Regions from separate parts of the Pseudomonas sp. MWU12-2319 genome, predicted to be linked through region 3. Evidence: predicted binding sites of a transcription regulator. Region 3 holds the regulator's gene; each other region holds the start of a gene.
What was found. Region 3 encodes FliA, which starts transcription of late flagellar genes. Its sites were predicted from a motif close to CTAAAGTTTNNNNNNNNNNNGCCGNTAA; they were not measured.
Positions count from the first base shown of each region.

Region 1: the regulator FliA is predicted to act here: its motif matches at 4,213-4,240, upstream of M5C01_RS08935 (methyl-accepting chemotaxis protein).
Region 2: the regulator FliA is predicted to act here: its motif matches at 1,795-1,822, upstream of flgM (flagellar biosynthesis anti-sigma factor FlgM).
Region 4: the regulator FliA is predicted to act here: its motif matches at 3,386-3,413, upstream of M5C01_RS27080 (methyl-accepting chemotaxis protein).

Region 1 covers NZ_JALJES010000004.1:283,893-289,666, forward strand. Annotated here, with positions in the region: gene M5C01_RS08925 (aldose 1-epimerase family protein) at 1-862, opposite strand, end outside; gene M5C01_RS08930 (Fic family protein) at 1,234-2,109, shown strand; gene M5C01_RS08935 (methyl-accepting chemotaxis protein) at 2,122-4,098, opposite strand; gene M5C01_RS08940 (LysR substrate-binding domain-containing protein) at 4,281-5,201, opposite strand; gene M5C01_RS08945 (NorM family multidrug efflux MATE transporter) at 5,354-5,774, shown strand, end outside.
Region 2 covers NZ_JALJES010000019.1:10,296-16,069, reverse strand. Annotated here, with positions in the region: gene M5C01_RS26190 (chemotaxis protein CheV) at 1-866, opposite strand, end outside; gene flgA (flagellar basal body P-ring formation chaperone FlgA) at 947-1,708, shown strand; gene flgM (flagellar biosynthesis anti-sigma factor FlgM) at 1,861-2,181, shown strand; gene M5C01_RS26175 (flagellar protein FlgN) at 2,230-2,697, shown strand; gene M5C01_RS26170 (flagellar brake protein) at 2,793-3,536, shown strand; gene M5C01_RS26165 (MFS transporter) at 3,604-4,944, opposite strand; gene M5C01_RS26160 (glutamine synthetase family protein) at 5,017-5,774, opposite strand, start outside.
Region 3 covers NZ_JALJES010000002.1:4,526-10,299, reverse strand. Annotated here, with positions in the region: gene M5C01_RS02755 (chemotaxis protein CheA) at 1-1,941, opposite strand, end outside; gene M5C01_RS02750 (protein phosphatase CheZ) at 1,956-2,744, opposite strand; gene M5C01_RS02745 (chemotaxis response regulator CheY) at 2,767-3,138, opposite strand; gene fliA (RNA polymerase sigma factor FliA) at 3,311-4,051, opposite strand; gene fleN (flagellar synthesis regulator FleN) at 4,048-4,881, opposite strand; gene flhF (flagellar biosynthesis protein FlhF) at 5,003-5,774, opposite strand, start outside.
Region 4 covers NZ_JALJES010000020.1:91,480-97,253, reverse strand. Annotated here, with positions in the region: gene M5C01_RS27095 (heavy metal translocating P-type ATPase) at 1-1,773, shown strand, start outside; gene cueR (Cu(I)-responsive transcriptional regulator) at 1,784-2,185, shown strand; gene M5C01_RS27085 (PA4780 family RIO1-like protein kinase) at 2,222-3,118, opposite strand; gene M5C01_RS27080 (methyl-accepting chemotaxis protein) at 3,562-5,508, shown strand; gene M5C01_RS27075 (helix-turn-helix transcriptional regulator) at 5,641-5,774, opposite strand, start outside.

The DNA of each region.
Region 1 (5,774 bases), on a different contig from region 3:
CCTTGGCATCGGCATACGGCACGACGTTGTAGACGGTCTCGTCATAGTCCTTGGTCGGCGCGCGATAGGTCTGCCAGTCCGGCAGGTCGCCCTTGGCCTTGTCGTTGAATGGCGAGACCTGCTTCACCGGCGCCACGAAGCGCGCGCCCTGCTCCAGGAACGGAGTGCTGAAGTTGCTGTGGTACAGCGCCTGGTATTCCTTCGGATAGTCGCCGTTGTTGGTCAGCGTGTCGTTGAGCGCAAAGCTCACGCTCCCAGGCACCGTCGACAGTTCGGTGACCACCGAGAAGTCGACTTTCTTGAACGCCTGCTCCTTCAGCTCGCCTTGCAAACGAATGGCATAAGGCGGCTTCTCATCGATATGCAACGTGACCTTGCTGGCCGGAATATTCGCCGCCCGCCCGTGCAAGGTGAGCAGTTCACCGTTATCGAGCCCCGGATGCCCGACCCACTCATAGCCGCAACGCACCACCAACTCGTTGAAGCCCTCCAGCCAGCCCAGGCCGCCACGGCCGTTGAGCTCGATAAAGGCCGGGTTGACCACTTCCTTGACCGGCGAGTCCCAGCCCAGGCGCACATTGCCCACGGACGCGTGCAGGACGTTCATGCCCCGCGTCGGGACCACCGAGAGTTTCATCGTGCCGTTGTCGATATCGACGATGCTGACCCCTTCCTGGCGGCCGCCATGCAAGGTGCGCATCGTCACGGAAAAAGGTTTGTCGGTCTTGATCCCCAGTTGTTGGCTGGTGATCTGCCGGTTCTGCGCGGGCGTGTCGCTGTCGAGCAGCACGTAGTCCCAGGCCATGGCGTGGGAAGCAGCGGTCAGGGCGGTGACACCGAAGAGCAAGCGGAGGGAAGTCATGGGCTGTCCTTATTGGAATTGTCCGACTTTTATAGCGCTGATGAAACGATTCAGCAAGTCAGCCAGACAAATTTGCTAACACGATGACCGCGTAGCGTGATCGAGCGTCAGCCATGAGATCAAATCGCCATATCGATGACTATTAAGGCGATTTTTAATCGTTTTTTTTAAAAATCTTAATTTTTAATCGTTTTTGAACGTGAATAATCGTTTTTACACTCACCTGCCAAATTTTAACTCCGATCAAAAAACGCTCAACCATGATTGCATTAATCGTTTTTTTGGCCAACCGATCAAGGTAAAGCCGAGCCAGCTTCCTGATAGAGCATGAACAGGATCAAGAGGACCGGATTCGACGTTTCGCCGCTGTGATGGAGAATGAATGCGGTGTACATGACAACCCTTTCGACCCAGGCACACTTGAAGTACTGCAACGCGAAATTCTCGGCAAGTCAGCCTTGCGTTACGGTATTCGTCGCTCTCCCGTCTATGTCGGCCATACAGCACGTTACCAACCCGTCGTCGACTACATCGCCCCCCACTGGGATCACACTCGCCCAATGCTTGCAGGGCTGAGCAGCTTCCTGCAGAAAAGCCGGGGCAAATCATCCATAGTCAGGGCAGCCGTCGCTTGCTTCGGGTTTGTCTATGTCCATCCCATGGCGGATGGTAATGGACGCATCTCAAGGTTCCTGATCAACGATGTCTTACGCCGCGACAGTGTACTGGCCGCCCCTCTTATCCTGCCGGTCTCGGCCAGTATCACCCATAGCGCACAGAACAAGGCCGCATATGATCGAGTACTGGAAAGCTTCTCACGACCGCTGATGCGCCGGTACACCGAACACACACGCTTCGGCGAAACGCTTCAGGCCGAGGACGGCGTGCACTACAACCTTCACTTCAGCGCCTATGATGAGGCGCTGCCAGCATGGCGCTACCCGGACCTGACCCGGCACACGCTCTACCTGGCCGGAGTCATCGACGACACCCTCTCTCAGGAGATGCGCCTGGAAGCCCGCTTCTTACAGGCCAATGACAACGCTCGGCATGCGATAAAGCAATTCATGGAAGCTCCGGACAACGAACTCGACCAGATCATCCGGGCAGTGCGTCAGAACGGAGGGAGCCTTTCGAATAAGCTGATCAAGCGTTACCCGCTATTTATCGAAAGGCCGGACTTGGGCGAGCGTATTGCCCGAGCAGTGGAACAGGCCTTTGTCGATACACCAGCAACGCTGAACTGAGCCGCACCGTCCTCAGCGAAACTGATCCACTTCCTGGCGCAGCTCCGTAGCCAGGGTCTCCAGCTCCCGGGCCGTGAGCGCCAGGTTGGAGACGACTTCGCGCTGCTCGCTATTGGCCAGGGCAATACCCTGCAGGTTGCCGCTGAGCTGGGTCGCGGTGTTGCTCTGCTCCTGCGTTGCGCTGGTGATGACGGCGAACTGCTGCCCGGCCGACCGGCTCTGCTCGTCGATCTGCGCCAGGGCCGACGCCACATTGGCATTGCGTGACAGGCCTTCCTGCATCAGCCGATTGCCCTCTTCCATGGTGCTGATGGCGTGGCCGGTCTGTTGCTGGATGCTCTGGATCATTCCGGAAATCTGGTCGGTGGCTTCACGGGTACGCCCCGCCAGGCTGCGCACCTCATCGGCCACCACGGCAAAGCCGCGACCTTGCTCGCCGGCGCGGGCCGCTTCGATAGCCGCGTTCAGCGCCAGCAGGTTGGTCTGGTCGGCAATCGAGGTGATCACCCCGACAATCCCGCCGATCTCCTCGGAACGTTGCCCCAGGGCGTTGATCACCTCTGCCGTGCCACCGAGGGAGCCGGCGATCTGCTCCAGGGAGGCCGAAGCCTCCTCCATGGCGGTGCGACCGATTCGTGTCTGCCGGGCATTTTCCTGGGCCAGCCGTTCGGTATTGCCCATGTTGTCGGCGATATTCAGCGAGGTGGCACTGAACTGCTCCACGGCACCGGCCATGCTGCTGATCTCGCCGGATTGCTGCTCGATCCCTTCATAGGCTCCGCCAGACAAACCGGTGAGCACATGGGCACGTGCGCTGACCTCGGCAGCCGCCTTGCGGATGTGCTCGACCATCGAGGACAGCGCCTGCCCCATCTGGTTGAAACTCTCGGCCAACTGGCCGATCTCGTCATGGCTGGACACGTTCAACCGTACACTCAAATCCCCCGCCCCCAGGGCTTGCGCCTGGCGTACCAGGTCGCCCAGGGGCCGCAACTTGCTGCGCAGCAGCCAGATCGCCGCGCCGACCGCCAGCAGCATCGCCAGCAGGCTGCCGATCACCAGTTGAATGCCGACGCTCCAGGTCACGGCGCGGATCTCGGCCTTGGGCATGCTCGCCACCACGGTCCACGGCCCGCCGTCAAAGGTCGCCGCGACGCTGTAGAAGTCCTCGTTCTTGTCACTCCAGAAGCGCCCGTGGCCCGGTTGCCGGACCAGATCGACAATCACCGGGATCGCCTGTGCAGGGTCCGTCACCCCGGCTGGCGGCACCAGCCAATGCTTCTGCTCATCGAGCAAGGCCAGGGAGCCGGCCGTGCCGATACGGAAGCGCTTGAGGTTGTCGAACTGGGCATTCTGCGCATCGGTGTAGTCGAAACCGACGAACAGCACCGCGATCACCTTGCCGCCGGCATCGCGTACCGGTGTGTACTGGGTCATGTAGGATCGGTCGAACAGCAGCGCCCGCCCGACGTACGCCTGGCCCGCCAGCAAACGCTGGTAGGCCGGATGCTGGTGATCGAGCAAGGTGCCGATGGCGCGACTGCCGTCCTGCTTGGTCAGGGAAGTGCTGACCCGGACGAAGTCCTCTCCACTGCGCACGAACAGGGTCGCGACACCCGCGGACATCTGTTTGAACGCATCCACCTCGGTAAAGTTGTTGTTCAGCAGTTCATTGCCCAGGTACAAGCCCGGAGCTTGCACGCTGCCCACGGCGATCATTTGCTCGGGGCGCACGCTCATGCCACTGCTGAAACGCTTTTCGAACAACCCACTCAGGCGCTGGGTACTGTCGCGCAGGGTGCTGTGGAAAGTGTTCAGTTGATCAGCGAGCAAACGCGCTTCACTGGCCAGGTGCTCTTCACGGGTGTCGAGGTTGGCGGAATCCAGCGAACGCAGGGCAAACACGGTGCTGCCACTGATCACCAACGCCAGGATAACGGCGAGCGCCAGCCCCAGTTGCGAGGCGATTCGAGCACGGGGTCGAGACATGGTACGGCTCCTGACCGGGCGGCGAATCCTGTGGAGACTGTCAGACCGCGCGGAAACATTTCCAATGAACAAAGTATGAGCAAACCGTTTTTTGACGCCGGTTCCCTGTCGGTAGATTCGGCGGCGCCGACGAATACTTGAGTCATTTGGGCGGATATCAGTGGCCCCCCAAAAACAGCGTATCAGCCCAGACGCTCGACTTCGGGCAAGACCATGGCCGCGACCTCACCCTGGAGGAAATCACTGAGCCGCCGCAGACGCTCCCCGCCCGGTCGGGTTTTCGGCCAGACCAGGTAATATTTCTCACCGCTGTCGACGGCGGTCGGCCACGGCAAACTCAAACGCCCCTGGGCCACATCCTCGGCCACCATCAGCAAGTCGCCCATGGAAACCCCATAACCCCGCGCAGCGGCAATCATCCCCAGCTCCAGGGTATCGAACAGTTGGCCGCCCTTGAGGGAGACCCGTTCGGACAGCCCCATGCGCCCCAGCCAACTGCGCCAGTCGCGCCGATCGGGCGTCGGGTGCAGCAGCTCGACGCTGGCCAGACGCTCGGCATCCCAAGGCTGCTCATTGAGCAGCGTAGGTGCTCCCACCGGAATCAACCACTCGGAAAACAGGTAGCTGGCCTCCCAGTCGGGCGGGAAATGGCCGTTGCTGAGCAGCACCGCACAATCGAACGGCTCCTGGTTGAAGTCCACGCTGTCCACATCCATCCAGGCGCTGGTGAGCTGCACCTCATTGCCTTGCTGCAAATGTCGGAAGCGGCTCAGCCGCGCCAGCAGCCAACGCATGGTCAGGGTCGAAGGAGCCTTCATGCGCAGGATATCGTCTTCGGCGCGCAAGGTATTGCAGGCCCGCTCCAGGGCGCCGAAGCCCTCGCGGATACCCGGCAGCAGCAAACGCGCGGATTCGGTCAGTTGCAGATTGCGCCCGTTGCGCTGGAACAGCCGGCAGGCGAAGTGTTCTTCGAGCGTACGAATATGTCGGCTGACCGCACTCTGGGTAATCGACAGTTCCTCCGCCGCCCGGGTAAACGAGCTATGGCGTGCCGCCGCTTCGAAAGCGCGCAAGGCATACAGGGGAGGCAGACGACGGGACATGGGAAGCGCTCCGATAACGCAATGCGCCAACCCTAGCAGAAAGCGCCTTGCATGAGTTTTTATCATGTGAGCAATCGGTTTTATCCCTTTGTGCAAATGCCCGGGAACCCTGAGAATCAACGGTCCTCACTGCCTTGCACCTGTCGAGCCTGATGATCATGAAGCATTCAGCACGCACCGAACTCTGGGCCATCCTGCGGCTGTCCGGGCCGCTGATCGCCTCGCAGTTGGCGCATATGCTGATGGTGCTGACCGACACCCTGATGATGGCCCGGCTCAGCCCCGAGGCCCTGGCCGGCGGCGGCCTGGGGGCGGCGAGTTATTCGTTCGTGTCGATTTTCTGCATTGGCGTGATCGCGGCGGTCGGCACCCTGGTCTCCATTCGCCAGGGCGCCGGCGATATCGAAGGCGCCACCCGCCTGACCCAGGCCGGGCTCTGGCTGGCCTGGGCAATGGCCCTGCTCGCCGGCCTGCTGCTGTGGAACCTCAAGCCGGTGCTGCTGATGTTCGGCCAGACGCCGAGCAACGTGCACGCCGCCACGCAGTTCCTGACCGTGCTGCCGTTCGCCCTGC
Region 2 (5,774 bases), on a different contig from region 3:
GCCAGGAAATCATCGGCGCCGACCTTCTTGACCATTGCCTGATTAAAGACCCCTGACAAGGAAGTATGCAGGATGATGTGAAGTTTTTGCATGCGTGGGTCGTTGCGGATCTCGGCCGTCAGAGTGTAGCCATCCATTTCAGGCATTTCGATGTCGGAAATCATCATCAGAAATTCCTCTTCCGGCTTCTTGCCCTCCTCGACCAGCTTACGCAGGTAATCAAGCGCCTGCCGGCCGTCGTTCAACGCCACCACTTCCACGCCCACGGTCTGCAGGCAACGCGTAACCTGCTTGCGCGCCACCGAGGAGTCATCCACCGTCAGCACCCGCATGGAAATCGCCTTGGCCTGGGTCTCGACATCGACCACCCCGTGGGAGATGGATTCGGAAGTCGGCGAGACTTCGGCGAGGATCTTCTCCACGTCGATGATTTCCACCAACTGGTTGTCGATCCGGGTCACCGCGGTCAGGTAGTGATCGCGTCCGGTGCCCTTGGGCGGCGGATGGATCTCTTCCCAGTTCATGTTGACGATGCGCTCCACCGACTTCACCAGGAAACCCTGGGTCTTGGTGTTGTACTCGGTAATGATCACAAACGGATTACTTTGATCCTTGAGACCGCCCGCCCCGGTGGCCATCGCCAGATCCAGGATGGGAATGGTTGCCCCACGGATATTCGCCACGCCACAGACCACCGGGCTGGATTTGGGCATCAGGGTCAGCTTGGGGCACTGCAGCACCTCCCGCACCTTGAACACGTTGATCCCATACAACTGCTGACCGTCCAGACGAAACAACAACAACTCGAGGCGATTCTGCCCGACCAGTTGCGTACGCTGGTTCACCGAATCCATTACACCCGCCATGCCAGCCACCTCTCACACAAGCTTCATGATCCGACGCCTATTCAGCATTAAACGGCACGAGCCTTGCTTTTTATACTGTTATGAAAGCACAAACGACATTTTTTCGACGCCTGACATCACAGTACCGCAGATTGCTCTGGGTCTTGGCGGTTTTATGCAGTCTGAACCCCGGCGGCCCTGCCTTTGCCGACTCGGCGACCCTGCCTGATCAGCTTATCGGCGTGACCCAAGGCTTTCTTGAGTTCACGGTAGAAGACTATCTGGCTACCAGTCAAACCGAAGGACGCTACGAAATCCAGGTCAACCAGCTCGACCCGCGCCTGCGCATGGCGGCTTGCGACAAGGAATTGACAGCCAACCTGGAAAGCCCGGCCACGCCGATTGGCCGGGTCACGGTCAAGGTCCGCTGTGAAGGCAGCTCGCCCTGGACCGTGTTCGTGCCAGCCCAGGTCAAGCTGTTCCGCAATGTGGTGGTCACCACGCGCCCGTTGAAACGCGCCGGAATCATTGAGCCCGGCGATGTCACCCTGCGCGAGCGCGACATCAGCCTGGCCGGCCAGGGCTTCCTGACGTCCACGGATGAGGCCATCGGGCAGAAACTTGTCCGACCAATGGTCATGGACCAGGTCATCACCCTGGTTCATCTGGAGCAGGCCGAGGTGGTTCGCAAGGGCGATCAAGTGGTCATCAGCGCGACAAGCGGTGGCCTGGTGGTCAAGATGCCGGGTGAGGCCTTGTCCAATGGCGGCCTGAATGAACAGATCAGGATCAAGAACCTGAACTCCCAGCGGGTGATCAAGGCACGGGTGACCGGGCCGGGACAGGTGGAAGTCGCGTTGTAGAGAACTGGCGCTAAGCCGCAGCTTTTCCTAAACTGTGCTGCACCAAGGCGCACCGCCAACACGTGCCGGCTCATTCTTATCTGAGCCTAAAGTTTTTCCGGGTATGGCCGAAAACAAGGCAAGCGTCCAAATACCCAGAGGTTTTTTTCATCATGGTCATCGATTTCAGTCGTTTGAATAACCCCCCGTCACTGACAGGCAGTACGCGCACCAGCGCCAGCAAGGAAGCCGACGGCTCCGGCAAATCCGCGTCCGTGAGTACTCCGGCCGCCTCCGTCAGCCAGAGCGGGGAATCGGTACACCTCAGTAATGAGGCTCAGCAGTTGCAACAAGTCACTGACAAGCTGCGCGACCAACCTGTTGTCAACAGCGCCCGCGTGGCCGAGTTGAAGCAGGCGGTTGCCGATGGCAGCTACAAAGTCGACAGCAACCGCGTCGCCAGCAAATTGCTCAACTTCGAAGCCCAACGCTAGGCTCCGGCCTGCGTCAGGCTTTTGGACGCTTAAAAACCAAGGCCAGCCATGCACGACACCACTCTGCTGCAACTGATCACCGATGATTTTGCCCCCGCTCAAGACCTGCTTGAGTTGCTGCGCGCCGAATCCCTGGCGCTCCATGGTCGCAATATGCTCGAGCTGGAAGAGATTCTGGCGCGCAAGCAAGCGCTGATCGTTCTGCTGGAACAGCATGGCCGCAAGCGTAGCCAGCTACTCGCCGGCCTCAATTTGCCCACCAACCGTGCAGGCCTGGAACAACTCGCCGCGCAGTCCAGTATTGGTGAGCAATTGCTGAGTCAGAGCGATGTGTTGACCCAGTTGCTGGCCGATTGCCAGACCGCCAACGAGCTCAACGGTCGTAATATCCAGGTCCAGCAAGCAACTACCGCAAACCAGTTGAAGATCCTGACCGGCGGCGAAACCCCCGCCCTCTATGATGCGCGCGGCTCAACGGCCAGGTCCATGAAACCGCGCCCGCTCAGTCAGGCTTGAACCGGGCCTTGCGCGTGCTCTATCAAGGCGCGCAACATGCTGGCAAAATGCTAGCTCTTGCGTGCAGTTGTATTTTGTCTGGAGATTGATGAACCGTGTCCAATGCCCCAAGCGCGGATGATGCTCCGCAGCCACCCAAGGTGCTTAGCACGCCTCTGGAAATTTCCGCCAACCTGCGGATGCTGCAGGAAAGTCACGACCCGCTGATCATCACCTTTCATGAGCGCAGCCAGCGCTTCCAGAGTTTTGTGATCGACGTCAACCGCGAAGCCGGCACCCTGGCCCTGGACGAAATGATGCCGCGCGACGGCGAGCGCTTCCTGTTGGCCGGCGAGCCATTCCGGGTCGAAGGTTTCCATGAGGGCGTGCGAATCGCCTGGGAACAGCCGCAACCCATGACCATCGACGAGACCAATGGTTGCTACCGTGGCTCGATGCCCGATGAAGTGGTCTATCACCAACGTCGCAATGCCTTCCGTGCCGCCCTGAAGCTGGCCGCGCTGGTCAATGTCGAGCTGGGTGGCGAAAAGCTCAAGGCGCCGTTGACCGGCAAACTGCTGGACATCTCCGCCACCGGTTGCAAACTGCGTTTCGACGGCGATATTTCCGACCGCCTGCAACTGGGCCAGGTCTACGAGCGCTTTATTGCCGCCCTGCCCTTCGGCCCGATGACCGCACCCGTGGAACTGCGCCACCTGCACTTCGAGGAAAGGATCAACACCACCTTCGCCGGCGTGCGCTTCCACAACATGAGCGGTCTGGTCCAGCGCCAGGTCGAGCGCTTTGTCTATCAGTTGCAGCGTGAAGCACGGCGCTTCGATAAAGACGACGACTTCTGATCCAGCAGTCGCCATAAAAAACGGGCCACCCTCATCAGGTGGCCCGTTTTTTTTTACGTTCAACGTTTCAGTTGCTCGACTTGTGCGCCGGCTCCGGGTCCGACTCGTCCACCTCGGGCACGACCTCAGCCTCGGGTGGTGTCGGCACGACGCTGTCACACATCTGATCCAGCACGATCTGCTCGTCGACCCGTGGGTCAAGCGCCGCGCCAAGGGGCGACATGGCTTCCGGCATGACCACGTGTTGCAGCGGCGCATCCTCGACCTGATGCAGGTTGGTCACCGCCTTCGGTCGGATCCGCCACACCAGCATCAAGGCGAAGAAGCTGAAAAACGCGTAGAGCATCTGGCTGCCGAACAGTTTCATCAGCACACCCGCCACCAAGGGCCCGATACTGGCGCCTATGCCATAGGTCATCAGCAGCATGGCCGTCAGCGAGACCCGGCGATCGCCCTCGATATGATCGTTGGAAAAGGCCACTGCCAGGGGATACAGGCAGAACTGCAGCAAGGACACCATGAACCCCGAGGCAAACAGCACCTCCAGCGGCGCATGGGACATGATTGCCAGCGGCAATGAGGCCAATGCCAGCATAAAGGCAATGCTGCGAATCAGCACCGCCCGGTCATAACGATCCGAGATCCAGCCCAGCGGCCACTGCACCAGGAAACCGGCGAAAATGCAGCAGCCCATGAACAGACCCACCTGCTCGGTGGTAAGCCCCTGCTGGGACGCATACAAGGGGGCCAGGCCGTAAAAGGAGCCGACGATGATCCCGGCGCCCAGGACGGTGGTCAGCGACTGCGGCACCCGCTTCATGAAGAAACGCGGCTCCAGCGGCGCCGGATGCAGCGGTGCAGGGTGAATCCGCCGGGTCATCGCCACGGGCACCAGGCACAGGGCAAAGCACATCGCTACCGCCATCAGCAGCTCCAGGCCCAGGGCCGGGTGCAGGACCAGGATCATCTGCCCGAGGATCAGCCCCAGGTAGGAAGCAATCATGTAGCCGCTGAAGACCACACCGCGCTGCTTGGCTTCCGCCTGCTCGTTGAGCCAGCTCTCGATGACCATGTACTGGCACATCATCCCCAGGCCCACGATCATCCGCAGGAACAGCCACGCCGGCAGCCAGTCTATCAAGCCATGGCCGAGCACCGCCGCACCGACAATACCGGCACAGGTGGCATAGGCGCGGATATGGCCGACCCGGGCAATCAACCGGTGGCCGATCTTGCCGCCCAGCACCAGGCCGAAGTAGTTGGCGGCCATCAAGGCACCCACCCACAGGCTGTCGACATGTTCGGCGGCCAGGCGCAGGGCCAGGTAGGTACTCAGCAGGCCGGAGCCGATCAACATCATCAGCGAGGCGAAATACAGTGCTCGAAAGGGTTTCCAGATTTGGCGCATCGGCGTTCCGAGCGGCTCCTTGAATAGGGTATCGGACTATCCGACAAGATAGCCCGAACGGGACGGCTACAGCTATGCCTGAGAGGCCAGGACACGACGCTCCCAGGGGGTAATTTCATCCAGGAAACTGGTCAGCTCCATGCTCTTGGAAGCGATATAGCCTTCGATGAACACGCTGCCGAACAACTCCCTGGCCAACGGACTACGTTTCAGACGTTCGAGCGCGGCATGCAAGGTACATGGCAACGACAAAGAATCCGGAACTTGGAATTCACCCTGGATCGCCGGCGTCGGTTCCAGCTCGTGCTCGATCCCGTAAAGGCCCGCCGCCAGGCTCGCGGCAATCGCCAGATAGGGATTCGCATCGGCTCCCGGCAAGCGGTTTTCTACTCGCCGCGCCACTGGAGCGCTGGCCGGAATACGCAAACCGGCCGAGCGGTTGTCATGGGACCAGCAAGCGTTGTTCGGCGAGGCAAAGGGATGGCACAGCCGCTGGTAGGAATTCACGTTCGGTGCGAACAGCGCGGTGAAGTCCGCCAGGCAGGCCTGCTGCCCACCGATGAAATGCCGGAAGGTCGCGGTCGGCTCGCCGTTGGCATCGCTGAACACATTGCGCCCGCTGTCGGCCGCCACCACGCTCTGATGAATATGCATGGAACTGCCAGGGGTGTGAGCCAGCGGCTTGGCCATGCAGACCACGGTCAGGCCGTGCTTGAGGGCGACTTCCTTGAGCAGGTGCTTGAACAGGAAAGTCTGGTCGGCCAGCAGCAACGGATCGCCATGCAGCAGGTTGATCTCGAACTGGCTGACGCCCATTTCGTGCATGAAGG
Region 3 (5,774 bases):
GTGGAAGATCTCGTTGACGTTGACCAGCGGGAAGGCAAAAGCCTGGTTGCCGAGCATGACCATCAGGGTCGGCATGATCGCCAGGGTCAACGGGACCTTGATGACGATCTTCGAACCCTTGCCCTTGGTCGAGTAGATGTTGATGGTACCGTTGAGCTGGGCGATCTTGGTTTTCACCACGTCCATGCCCACGCCACGCCCTGACACGTCGGAAATCTCGGTCTTGGTCGAGAAGCCCGGGGCGAAGATCAGGTTGAAGCAGTCGGTCTCGCTCAGGCGATCGGCCGCATCCTTGTCCATCAGGCCCTTCTTCACCGCGATACTGCGCAGCACGTCGGCGTCCATGCCCTTGCCGTCATCGGAGATCGACAGCAGGATGTGGTCACCTTCCTGCTCGGCGGAGAGGATGACCCGACCGCTGCGGGACTTGCCCATGGCTTCGCGGTCGGCCGGTTCTTCGATACCGTGGTCGACCGAGTTGCGCACCAAGTGGACCAGCGGGTCGGCCAGGGCCTCCACCAGGTTCTTGTCGAGGTCGGTCTCTTCGCCCACCAGTTCCAGGTTGATCTCTTTCTTCAACTGCCGGGCCAGGTCGCGAACCAGGCGCGGGAAGCGGCCGAAGACTTTCTTGATCGGCTGCATACGGGTTTTCATCACCGCGGTCTGCAGGTCGGCGGTCACCACGTCGAGGTTGGACACGGCCTTGGACATGGCTTCATCGCCGCTGTTCAAGCCCAGGCGCACCAGGCGGTTACGCACCAGCACCAGTTCGCCGACCATGTTCATGATCTCGTCCAGGCGCGCGGTATCGACCCGCACGGTGGTTTCCGCTTCGCTGGCGGCCGGCTTGTCGCCGGCCGCAGCGGCAGGCGCCGGGGCACGGGCCGGAGCCGGCGCGGCGGCGGCAGGTGCCGGTGCGGCCTTGGCCGGTGCTGGCGTCGCTGCGACCGGCGCTGGCGCCTTGGCAACCGGTGCAGGTGCGGCGGCAGCCGGTTTGGTCGCGGCCGGCGTGGCCACCGCCGTGGTCGCGGCCACTTCGGTGAACTTGCCCTTGCCATGCAGCTCGTCGAGCAGCGATTCGAATTCCTGGTCGGTGATCAGGTCGCCGCTTGCAGCGCCGGTTTTCTCGGCCGCCTGAGCCGCAGCCGGAGTGGTATCGAGCGCCTCGACCTTGAACGAACCCTTGCCATGCAACTGGTCGAGCAAGGCTTCGAATTCGTCGTCGGTGATATCGCTACTTTTTTCAGCCCCACCGCTGGCCGCCGCCGGTGCTGCCGGCGGAGTGGGCGCCGCCACGGCATCCGGCGCGAACTGGCCCTTGCCGTGCAACTGATCGAGCAGGGACTCGAACTCGGCGTCGGTGATTTCATCGCCACCGGCCTCGCCTTGTACCGCAGCCACCGCTTTGGGCGCCTCGGCTTCGGCCTTGACGCTGTTCAGGGAGTCGAGCAGCATTTCGAATTCGTTATCGGTGATGTCGCCGGATTCGCTTTCAGCGACCGGTTCCGGCTCCGCCACTTCGGCCACTGGCGCGGCCACTTCCTCGGCACCCGCCGGTTCCGCCAGGCGCGCCAAGGCCGCCAGCAGCTCCGGGGTGGCCGCAGTGATCGGGCCACGTTCACGGACTTCGCTGAACATGCCGTTCACCGCATCCAGCGCTTCCAGGACCACGTCCATCAGCTCCGAGTCGACGCGTCGCTCCCCCTTGCGCAGGATGTCGAACACGTTCTCGGCGATGTGACAGCACTCCACCAGCTCGTTGAGCTGGAGGAAGCCGGCGCCCCCTTTTACAGTGTGAAAACCGCGAAAGATTGCATTGAGCAGATCCGCATCATCTGGCCGGCTTTCCAGCTCGACCAGTTGTTCGGACAGTTGCTCCAGAATCTCGCCGGCCTCAACCAGAAAATCCTGAAGGATCTCTTCATCGGCGCCGAAGCTCATGTGTTTGGGTGCTCCTAGAATCCAAGACTGGAAAGCAAATCGTCGACATCGTCCTGACCGGACATAACGTCTTCACGTTTATCGGCATGAATCTGCGGACCTTCACCCTGGGCCATCTGTTTTTGTGGGTCTTTTTCGGCAAGAAGCGCATCGCGGTCATGTTCGATACCGGCAAAGCGGTCGACCTGACTGGCCATCAGCACCAATTTGAGCAGATTGCTTTCCACTTCGGTGACCATCTGGGTCACGCGCTTGATCACCTGGCCGGTAAGGTCCTGGTAATCCTGGGCCAGCAGAATATCGTTCAGCTCGCTCGAAACAGCGCGGGTTTCCTGCTCGCTGCGGGACAGGAACGTCTCGACCCGCCGCGCCAGCTCGCGAAACTCCTGGGCACCGACTTCGCGCCGCATGAAACGGCCCCAGTCGGCGCCCAGGGCCTTGGCCTCGACGTTCAGGCCAGTGATCCTCGGGGTCGCACTCTCCACCAGGTCCATGGTGCGATTGGCCGCCGCTTCGGTCAGCCTGACCACATAGGACAGGCGCTCGGTGGCGTCGGTGATCTGCGACACTTCCTCGGCCTGCGGCATATGCGGGTCGATCTGGAAGTTGACAATGGCGCTGTGCAATTCGCGGGTGAGCTTGCCGACTTCCAGGTACAGGCCACGGTCACGGGTCTGATTCAGCTCATGGATCATTTGCACCGCGTCGCCAAACCGGCCTTTTTCAAGGCTGTCGACCAGCTCGCGGGCATGTTTTTTCAGGGTTAGTTCAAAATCACCCAGTGAAGATTCGTTGTGCTCCATAGCGCCCCCGTGGTGGACTTCATCAACCGATGCGTTCGAAGATCTTCTCGATCTTCTCTTTCAACGCCTGGGCCGTGAATGGTTTGACCACATAGCCGTTTACACCGGCCTGGGCAGCTTCGATGATCTGCTCGCGCTTGGCTTCAGCGGTCACCATCAGCACCGGCAGGTGCTTGAGCTTTTCATCGGCGCGCACGTGGCGCAGCAGATCGATACCGGTCATGCCGGGCATGTTCCAGTCGGTGACCAGAAAGTCGATGCTACCGCTGTTGAGGACGGGAATCGCGGTAGTACCGTCGTCCGCCTCAACCGTGTTGGTGAACCCGAGGTCACGCAACAGGTTCTTGATGATCCGCCGCATCGTTGAAAAATCATCAACGATGAGGATTTTCATGTTCTTGTCCAATTCGACCTCCAAGCAGTCTTAAACGCGTACAGCACCTGGACGCGCTGTTCAATCAATTCGGCACAGCACTCAACGACTGCATGGAAACGCCATCCGGCCGAGTCACCCGCAAGACGTCAAACGCCTTGCCGGTCTCGTTCGCAGTGTTCCCACACTGCCCTCAGCGCGCTCGCCACTCCCCCAAACGCCCCCGCAAACGGGCCGCGCACTGGCTGTGTAACTGGCTGACTCGCGACTCGCTGACCCCCAGCACCTCACCAATTTCCTTGAGGTTCAGCTCCTCGTCGTAGTACAGCGCCAAGACCAGTCGCTCACGCTCCGGCAAATTGGCAATCGCATCCGCCAGCGCTGCCTGGAAGCGTTCATCCTCCAGGTCGCGCGACGGCTCGAGATGAGTACTTGCGCCGTCCTCGTGCAGCCCTTCATGGTCGCCGTCCTGCAACAGGTCGTCGAAACTGAACAGGCGGCTGCCCAAGGTATCGTTCAAAATCCCGTAATAATCGTCGAGACTCAATTGGAGTTCGGCTGCAACCTCGTGATCTTTAGCGTCACGGCCGGTTTTTGCTTCAATTGCGCGAATTGCGTCACTGACCATACGGGTATTGCGGTGTACCGAACGTGGTGCCCAGTCGCCCTTGCGCACTTCATCGAGCATCGCGCCGCGGATACGAATGCCGGCATAGGTCTCGAAACTGGCCCCCTTGCTCGCGTCGTACTTGGTCGAGACTTCCAGTAGCCCGATCATCCCGGCCTGGATCAGATCCTCGACCTGGACACTGGCCGGCAACCGCGCCAGCAGGTGATAGGCGATACGTTTGACCAACGGTGCGTAACGTTCAATCAATTCATATTGGCTGTCACGCGACGACTTGGAATACATGCGATAGCCACTGGCAGTCATAGCACCGGTCCCGCACTCGTTTGATGCACCAGACGCTCGACGAAAAACTCCAGGTGCCCCCGTGGATTGGCGGGAAGCGGCCAGGTGTCGACCTTCTGAGCGATAGCCTTGAACGCCAAGGCACATTTCGAACGAGGGAATGCCTCATAGACCGCACGCTGCTTTTGCACGGCCTTGCGCACACACTCGTCATAGGGAACGGCGCCGACGTATTGTAAGGCCACGTCCAGGAAACGATCCGTGACCTTGGTCAACTTGGCGAACAGGTTGCGGCCTTCCTGCGGGCTCTGGGCCATGTTGGCCAGCACGCGGAAGCGGTTCATGCCGTAGTCGCGGTTGAGCAACTTGATCAAGGCGTAGGCATCGGTGATCGATGTCGGCTCGTCGCAGACCACCAGCAGCACTTCCTGGGCCGCGCGGACGAAGCTGACCACCGACTCACCAATGCCCGCGGCGGTGTCGATCACCAGCACGTCGAGGTTGTCGCCGATATCGCTGAATGCCTGGATCAGGCCGGCATGCTGCGCCGGGCTCAGGTGCACCATGCTCTGGGTCCCCGAGGCCGCCGGCACGATACGAATCCCGCCCGGGCCTTGCAACAGCACATCGCGCAGCTCACAGCGGCCTTCGACCACGTCGGCCAGGGTACGTTTGGGTGTCAGGCCCAGCAGGACGTCGACATTCGCCAGCCCCAGATCCGCATCCAGCAGCATGACGCGCCGGCCAAGCTCAGCCAGGGCCAGGGATAAATTCACTGACACGTTGGTCTTCCCGACGCCACCTTTGCCGCCGGTCACCGCGATCACCTGTACGGGATGCATGCTGCCCATGTTCTCTTCTTACCTTGTCTTGCTTAGACGGAAGGCCACATAACTGGCTGCGCGTTCACTTGTCGGAACAATGCGTGGCAGACCATCGATGTAGGTAATTTGCAACGTCTGAATACTCATCTCAACCCACCCGTTTTGACGGGCTGTGGTAGATATCAGCGAACATATCGGCCATGGCTTCCTCGCTGGGTTCTTCCTGCATTTGCACACTGACCGCCCTGGACACCAATTGATGCCGGCGCGGCAGGTGTAGATCATCCGGAATGCGTGGCCCGTCGGTCAGGTAGGCCACTGGTAATTCGTGACTGATGGCCAGGCTCAGCACTTCGCCGAGGCTCGCCGTTTCATCAAGTTTAGTCAGGATGCAACCGGCCAGCCCGCAGCGCTTGTAGCTGTGGTAGGCGGCGGTCAGCACCTGTTTCTGGCTGGTGGTGGCCAGGACCAGATAATTCTTCGCCTTGATCCCGCGTCCGGCCAGGCTTTCCAGTTGCATGCGCAACGCCGGATCGCTGGCCTGCAGGCCGGCGGTATCGATCAGCACCACGCGCTTGCGCAGCAGCGGGTCGAGGGCCTGGGCCAGGGACTGGCCCGGGTCGACATGGGTCACCGAGACGTTGAGGATCCGCCCCAGGGTCTTGAGTTGCTCCTGGGCACCGATACGGAAGCTGTCCATGCTCACCAGCGCGATGTTCTGCGCGCCGTACTTGAGCACATAACGCGCCGCCAGCTTGGCCAGGGTGGTGGTCTTGCCCATGCCGGCCGGGCCGACCATGGCGATCACACCGCCTTCTTCCAGTGGCTCGATCTCGGGCGTGACGATCATCCGCGCCAGGTGCGCCAGCAGCATGCGCCAGGCCTGGCGCGGCTCCTCGATCCCGTTCACCAGCTCCAGC
Region 4 (5,774 bases), on a different contig from region 3:
GTCGCCGCCTGGAAAGCCGTCAAGGCCGGGGCCGGCAATATGGACCTGCTGGTCGCCCTCGGCACCAGCGCCGGTTATGGCCTGAGCCTGTATCAGTGGGCCAACGCCGCGCCCGGCAGCATGCCCCATCTGTACTTCGAAGCCTCGGCGGTGGTGATCGCCCTGGTGCTGCTCGGCAAATACCTGGAAAGCCGCGCCAAGCGCCAGACCGCCAGCGCCATCCGCGCCCTGGAAGCCTTGCGTCCGGAGCGGGCGATCCAGGTGATCGACGGCCGCGAGCAGGACGTGGCCATCAGTGCCCTGCGTCTCGATGACCTGGTACTGGTCAAACCCGGCGAACGCTTTCCGGTGGACGGCGAAGTGGTCGAGGGCCGCAGCCACGCCGATGAAGCCCTGATCAGCGGCGAAAGCCTGCCGGTGCCCAAGCAGCCCGGCGACCCGGTCACTGGCGGGGCCATCAACGGCGAAGGGCGGTTGCTGGTGAAAACCCGGGCGCTGGGTGCCGAGACCGTACTGGCGCGGATCATCCGCCTGGTGGAAGACGCCCAGGCCGGCAAGGCGCCGATCCAGAAACTGGTGGACAAGGTCAGCCAGGTGTTTGTCCCGACCGTTCTGTTGCTGGCCCTGGCGACGCTGATCGGCTGGTGGCTGCACGGCGCGCCGCTGGAGACCGCGCTGATCAATGCGGTGGCGGTGCTGGTGATTGCCTGCCCCTGCGCCCTGGGCCTGGCGACGCCGACGGCGATCATGGCCGGCACCGGCGTGGCCGCGCGCCATGGCATCCTGATCAAGGACGCCGAGGCCCTGGAGCGCGCCCATGAAGTCAGCGCCGTGGTCTTCGACAAAACCGGCACCCTGACTTCCGGCGCACCGCGCATCGCCCACCTGATCACCACGGCCGGTGACGACGACAACGCGTTGCAACTGGCCGGCGCCCTCCAGCGCGGCAGCGAGCATCCCCTGGCCAAGGCGGTGCTGGACGCTTGCGCGGAACGCGGCCTGGTCCTGGCGGATGTCAGTGACAGCCGCGCGCTGAGTGGGCGCGGCATTGCCGGTCGCCTCGACGAACGCACCCTGGCCCTGGGCAATCAGCGTCTGCTGGATGAAAGCGGCCTGAACGCAGGCGCATTGGCCGAGTCCGCGAGCGCCTGGGAAGCCGAAGGTCGGACCTTGTCCTGGTTGATCGAACAAAGCCCGCAACCACGGGTGCTTGGCCTGTTCGCCTTCGGTGACACCCTCAAGCACGGCGCCCTGCAAGCCATCGCACAGCTCAAGGCCCGGCAGATCAGCTGCCACCTGCTGACCGGCGACAACCGTGGCAGCGCCAGGGTGGTCGCCGAGGCCCTGGGTATCGACGATGTTCACGCCCAGGTGCTGCCGGCGGACAAAGCCGCCATCGTCGCCGAGTTGAAACGCAACGGTGTGGTGGCAATGGTCGGCGACGGCATCAACGACGCCCCGGCACTGGCCGCCGCCGATATCGGCATTGCCATGGGTGGCGGCACCGATGTCGCCATGCACGCGGCGGGCATCACCCTGATGCGCGGCGATCCGCGGCTGGTGCCAGCGGCTCTGGAAATCAGCCGCAAGACCTATGGGAAGATCCGCCAGAATCTGTTCTGGGCCTTCGTCTATAACCTGATCGGCATTCCCCTGGCCGCCTTCGGCCTGCTCAATCCGGTACTGGCCGGTGCGGCCATGGCCTTGTCCAGCGTCAGCGTGGTAAGCAATGCCTTGCTGCTCAAGACCTGGAAACCCAAAGACCTCGACTGAAGGAGTTGTCATGAATATCGGCCAAGCAGCCCGCCAGAGCGGCCTGAGCGCGAAGATGATCCGTTATTACGAGTCCATCGGCCTGCTCAAGGCCGCCAACCGCACGGACAGCGGCTACCGTGTGTACAGTGCGCAGGACTTGCACACCCTGGCCTTTATCAAACGTTCCCGGGACCTGGGTTTCTCCCTGGAGGAAGTCGGCAAGCTGCTGACCCTATGGCAGGACCGCCAGCGCGCCAGTGCCGACGTCAAGGCCCTGGCCCGCCAGCATATCGAGGAATTGAGCCGCAAGATCGAGGAACTGGCCAGCCTGCGCGACACCTTGCAGGACCTGGTGGAGCACTGCCACGGCGACCAGCGGCCCGATTGCCCGATCCTCAAGGACCTGGCATCGGGCGGTTGCTGCCATTAAAAAATCCGGCCGAGGCCGGATTCTTCATTCAAGCGATCACTGCTGCATCCACGGTGGAGGCGGCTCTTCAGCCTTGCTCGGCGGTTTGTCATCCGCCGCGCGGATTGCCTGCCGGCGCTCCTCCTCGAAACGTGCCGCTTCGATCTCGCGCATCACGCTGCCGACATCCGCCAGTTCTTCCGGATCGTCGAACTCACCCGTCAGAATGCTGCCCGGATGCAAGGTGCCGGCTTCGAACAACGCCCACATTTCCTTGGCATAACGGGTGTCCCGCAGCTCCGGAGCGAAACGCCCGAAGTACGAGGCCATGTTGCCGACGTCCCGCTCCAGCATGCTGAAGGCGTGGTTGTTGCCCGCCGCATCCACCGCCTGGGGCAGGTCGATAATCACCGGGCCCTGTGGCGTCAACAGCACGTTGAACTCCGACAGGTCACCGTGCACCAGACCGGTACACAACATCAGCACAATCTGGGACATCAGGAACGCGTGATACTCGCGCGCCTGATCCGGCTCCAGCACCACATCGTTGAGGCGCGGTGCGGCATCGCCGTACTCGTCCGCCACCAACTCCATCAGCAGCACGCCTTCCAGGAAGTCGAACGGCTTGGGCACCCGTACGCCAGCGCTGGCCAGACGGAACAACGCCGCCACTTCCGCGTTCTGCCAAGCGTCCTCGGTCTCCTTGCGACCGAACTTGGAGCCCTTGGCCATGGCGCGGGCCTGCCGGCTGTTACGCACCTTGCGGCCTTCCTGATACTCGGCCGCCTGACGAAAACTTCGTTTATTCGCCTCCTTGTAGACTTTGGCGCAACGTAGCTCGTTGCCACAGCGCACCACATAAACCGCTGCCTCTTTACCACTCATGAGTGGGCGCAGCACCTCGTCGACCAGACCGTCCTCGATCAGGGGTTCAATGCGTTTTGGAGTCTTCATCAGCTTTTATTGTGGGTCCTTTATTGCCAAACACGCGAATGTCACTCGTTATACGGCAATCCTCTCACAGCGGGGAGAGGATGCCGACCTCGAATACTCTCCAATGCACTCAATGTGCCAGATTATTCCGACGAACCGGCCAGATGAAAGCCGCGACTCCAAAGAATAGCTGACGATTATCAAGCTATTGTTCACGCAGCACCTTGCCTTTTCTGACCGAGGCCGACAGCCTGATGCTCAGAAAAAATCAGAATATTCGCCCTGTACCTCAACTTTTTTCCGCGCCGGCCGAAGCGCTCTAGGACAAAGGCGTTTTTGTCGGACAATCAGGTACGCCATCAGCGAAACGGATTTTCAGTACAGACACCATTTTCACAGCTGCCCTATTACAGATCGCAGGCGATCAATCCGCCTGGGGTCTACAAGAAAAATCTGGAGCGCGGATGAACATCAAGCAAAAATTGACCTGGGCGTTTGCAATCGTCGCCTGTTTGCCGGTGGTGCTGGTTGCCACCCTGGTGGTACTGAACCTGCGCAGTGAAGCCCGCAGCAACTTTGTCGATGGCAGTGGCCGGGAGATCCGCCAGGTCAGCAACGCCATGCAGCTGTTTTTTGACGGCGTCAGCCAGAACGTCGAATACCTGACAACCCAGCCGCTGATAAAAAATTCCGATGGTGTGCTCAAGAGCTACATGAGCGCCGATGCAGCGCAAACGCCTCTCAACGAGCAGGACAAACAGATCTACGACCTGCTTGAGGGCATGAGACTGGCCCATCCGGCCTATTCCTATGTGTCCTACGGCGTTGGCAACGGCGGCTACGTCTCCACCCCAGCCGACCCGAAACTGGCCAGCTACGACCCACGTGTCCGTCCCTGGTACAAGACCGCGATCGCCAATCCCGGCAAGACCCTGCGGACCTCCGCCTACTACTGGGCTGCCGACGACGCCGTGATGATCGGCACCGTGCGCACCGTGGACAACAAGCTGGGCTCCCAGGGTGGTGTCATCGGTGTCGACGTGACCCTCAAGCAGCTCACCGAGATCGTCAAGCAGATCAAGCTCGGTGAAAGCGGCTACCTGATGTTGATGGAGAACAGCGGCAACCTGCTGGTGGACCCCAAGCAGCCTGAGCACAACTTCAAGGCCCTGGGCAGTCTCGGTGGCGGTTATGCGGACCTGGCCAAGGCCGGCAAGGGCCTGGTGGAAGTCGATATCAACGGCGAACACTACATGGCCAATGTCTGGCCATCGGAGCAGTTGGGTTGGACCTTTATCGGCCTGATCAAACAAAGCGAAGTGATGGCTTCGGCCAACCAACTGACCTGGCTGGTGGCAATCATCGCCGCCGTGCTCGCGGTGATCTTCGCCATTGTCGGCGCCAGCTTCGCCAGCCTTATCGTGCGGCCGATCCGCAGCGTGGCCAGCGGCCTGGAAGGCATCGCCCAGGGCGAAGGCGACCTGACCCAGAACCTGCAGATCCGTGGCAGCGACGAAACCGCGCAACTGGCGAACTGGTTCAACCAGTTCCTTGGCGCGATCCGCAGCCTGATCCAGCACATCGGTCAGTCGGCGAACAAGATTCTCGATTCGTCGCGTAATTCCACCCGGGTCTCCGGGGACATGGCCGACGCCGCCGGGCGCCAGCGCGAAGCGGTGGACATGGTGTCGACCGCCTTCCACGAGATGGTCGCCACCGCCAACGAAGTCGCCCGCTCCTGCAGCCAGGCCGCCGAATCGGCCGACAGCGGCCAGCGCCAGGCCCGCGAAGGCCAGCAACAGATCGATGCGGCAGTGAGCAGCGTCGACCAGTTGAGCCATGAAATTTCCCAGTCGGCCCAGTCGATGCAGCAATTGGAGACCGACAGCAACAATATCCAGTCGATTCTCGGCACCATCCGCTCGATCGCCGAACAGACCAACCTGCTGGCGCTCAACGCCGCCATCGAAGCGGCCCGGGCCGGCGAACAGGGCCGTGGTTTTGCGGTGGTCGCCGACGAGGTGCGGGCCCTGGCCAAGCGCACCGCCGACTCCACGGCGGAGATCGACGGCCTGCTGGGCAATCTGGCCAAGCGCACCAGTCAGGTCGCCCAACAGATGCACGCCAGCCTTGAGGTATCGCAGGAATCGGTGAACCGTATCGGCCTGGCACGCACCAGTTTCGGGCAGATCCGCGAGTCGGTGGACGTGATCCGCGACATGAACACCCAGATCGCCACCGCGGCGGAAGAACAGCACCACGTGGCCGAAGACATCAACCGGCATATCAGCCAGATCCATGGCGATGCGCAGTTGGTGGCGGAACTGGCGAACTCGGCGCGGCTCGATTCCCAGGGTCTGGCGGGGCTGTCCAGTGAGCTGGATGCGTTGGTCAAGCGCTTCCGGACCTGATCAGATCTTGAGCACGCCGCATAACCTGTAGGAGCCTGGCTTGCCAGCGAAGAGGCCCTTGAGGCCGCCAAAAGCTTCGCGGGCAAGCCCTGCTCCTACAGGTGGGTGGTGTTCTTGAGTCTGTTGCGGTACTCAGTGGCGGAACAGTTCTCCCGGCGTATAACCGAACAAGCCCTTGAACGCGGCGATAAACGCCGACGTCGAGTCATAACCACAGGACAGCGCGGCCCGGGTCACGCTGTCCCCCGCCTCCAACGTCCCCAGCG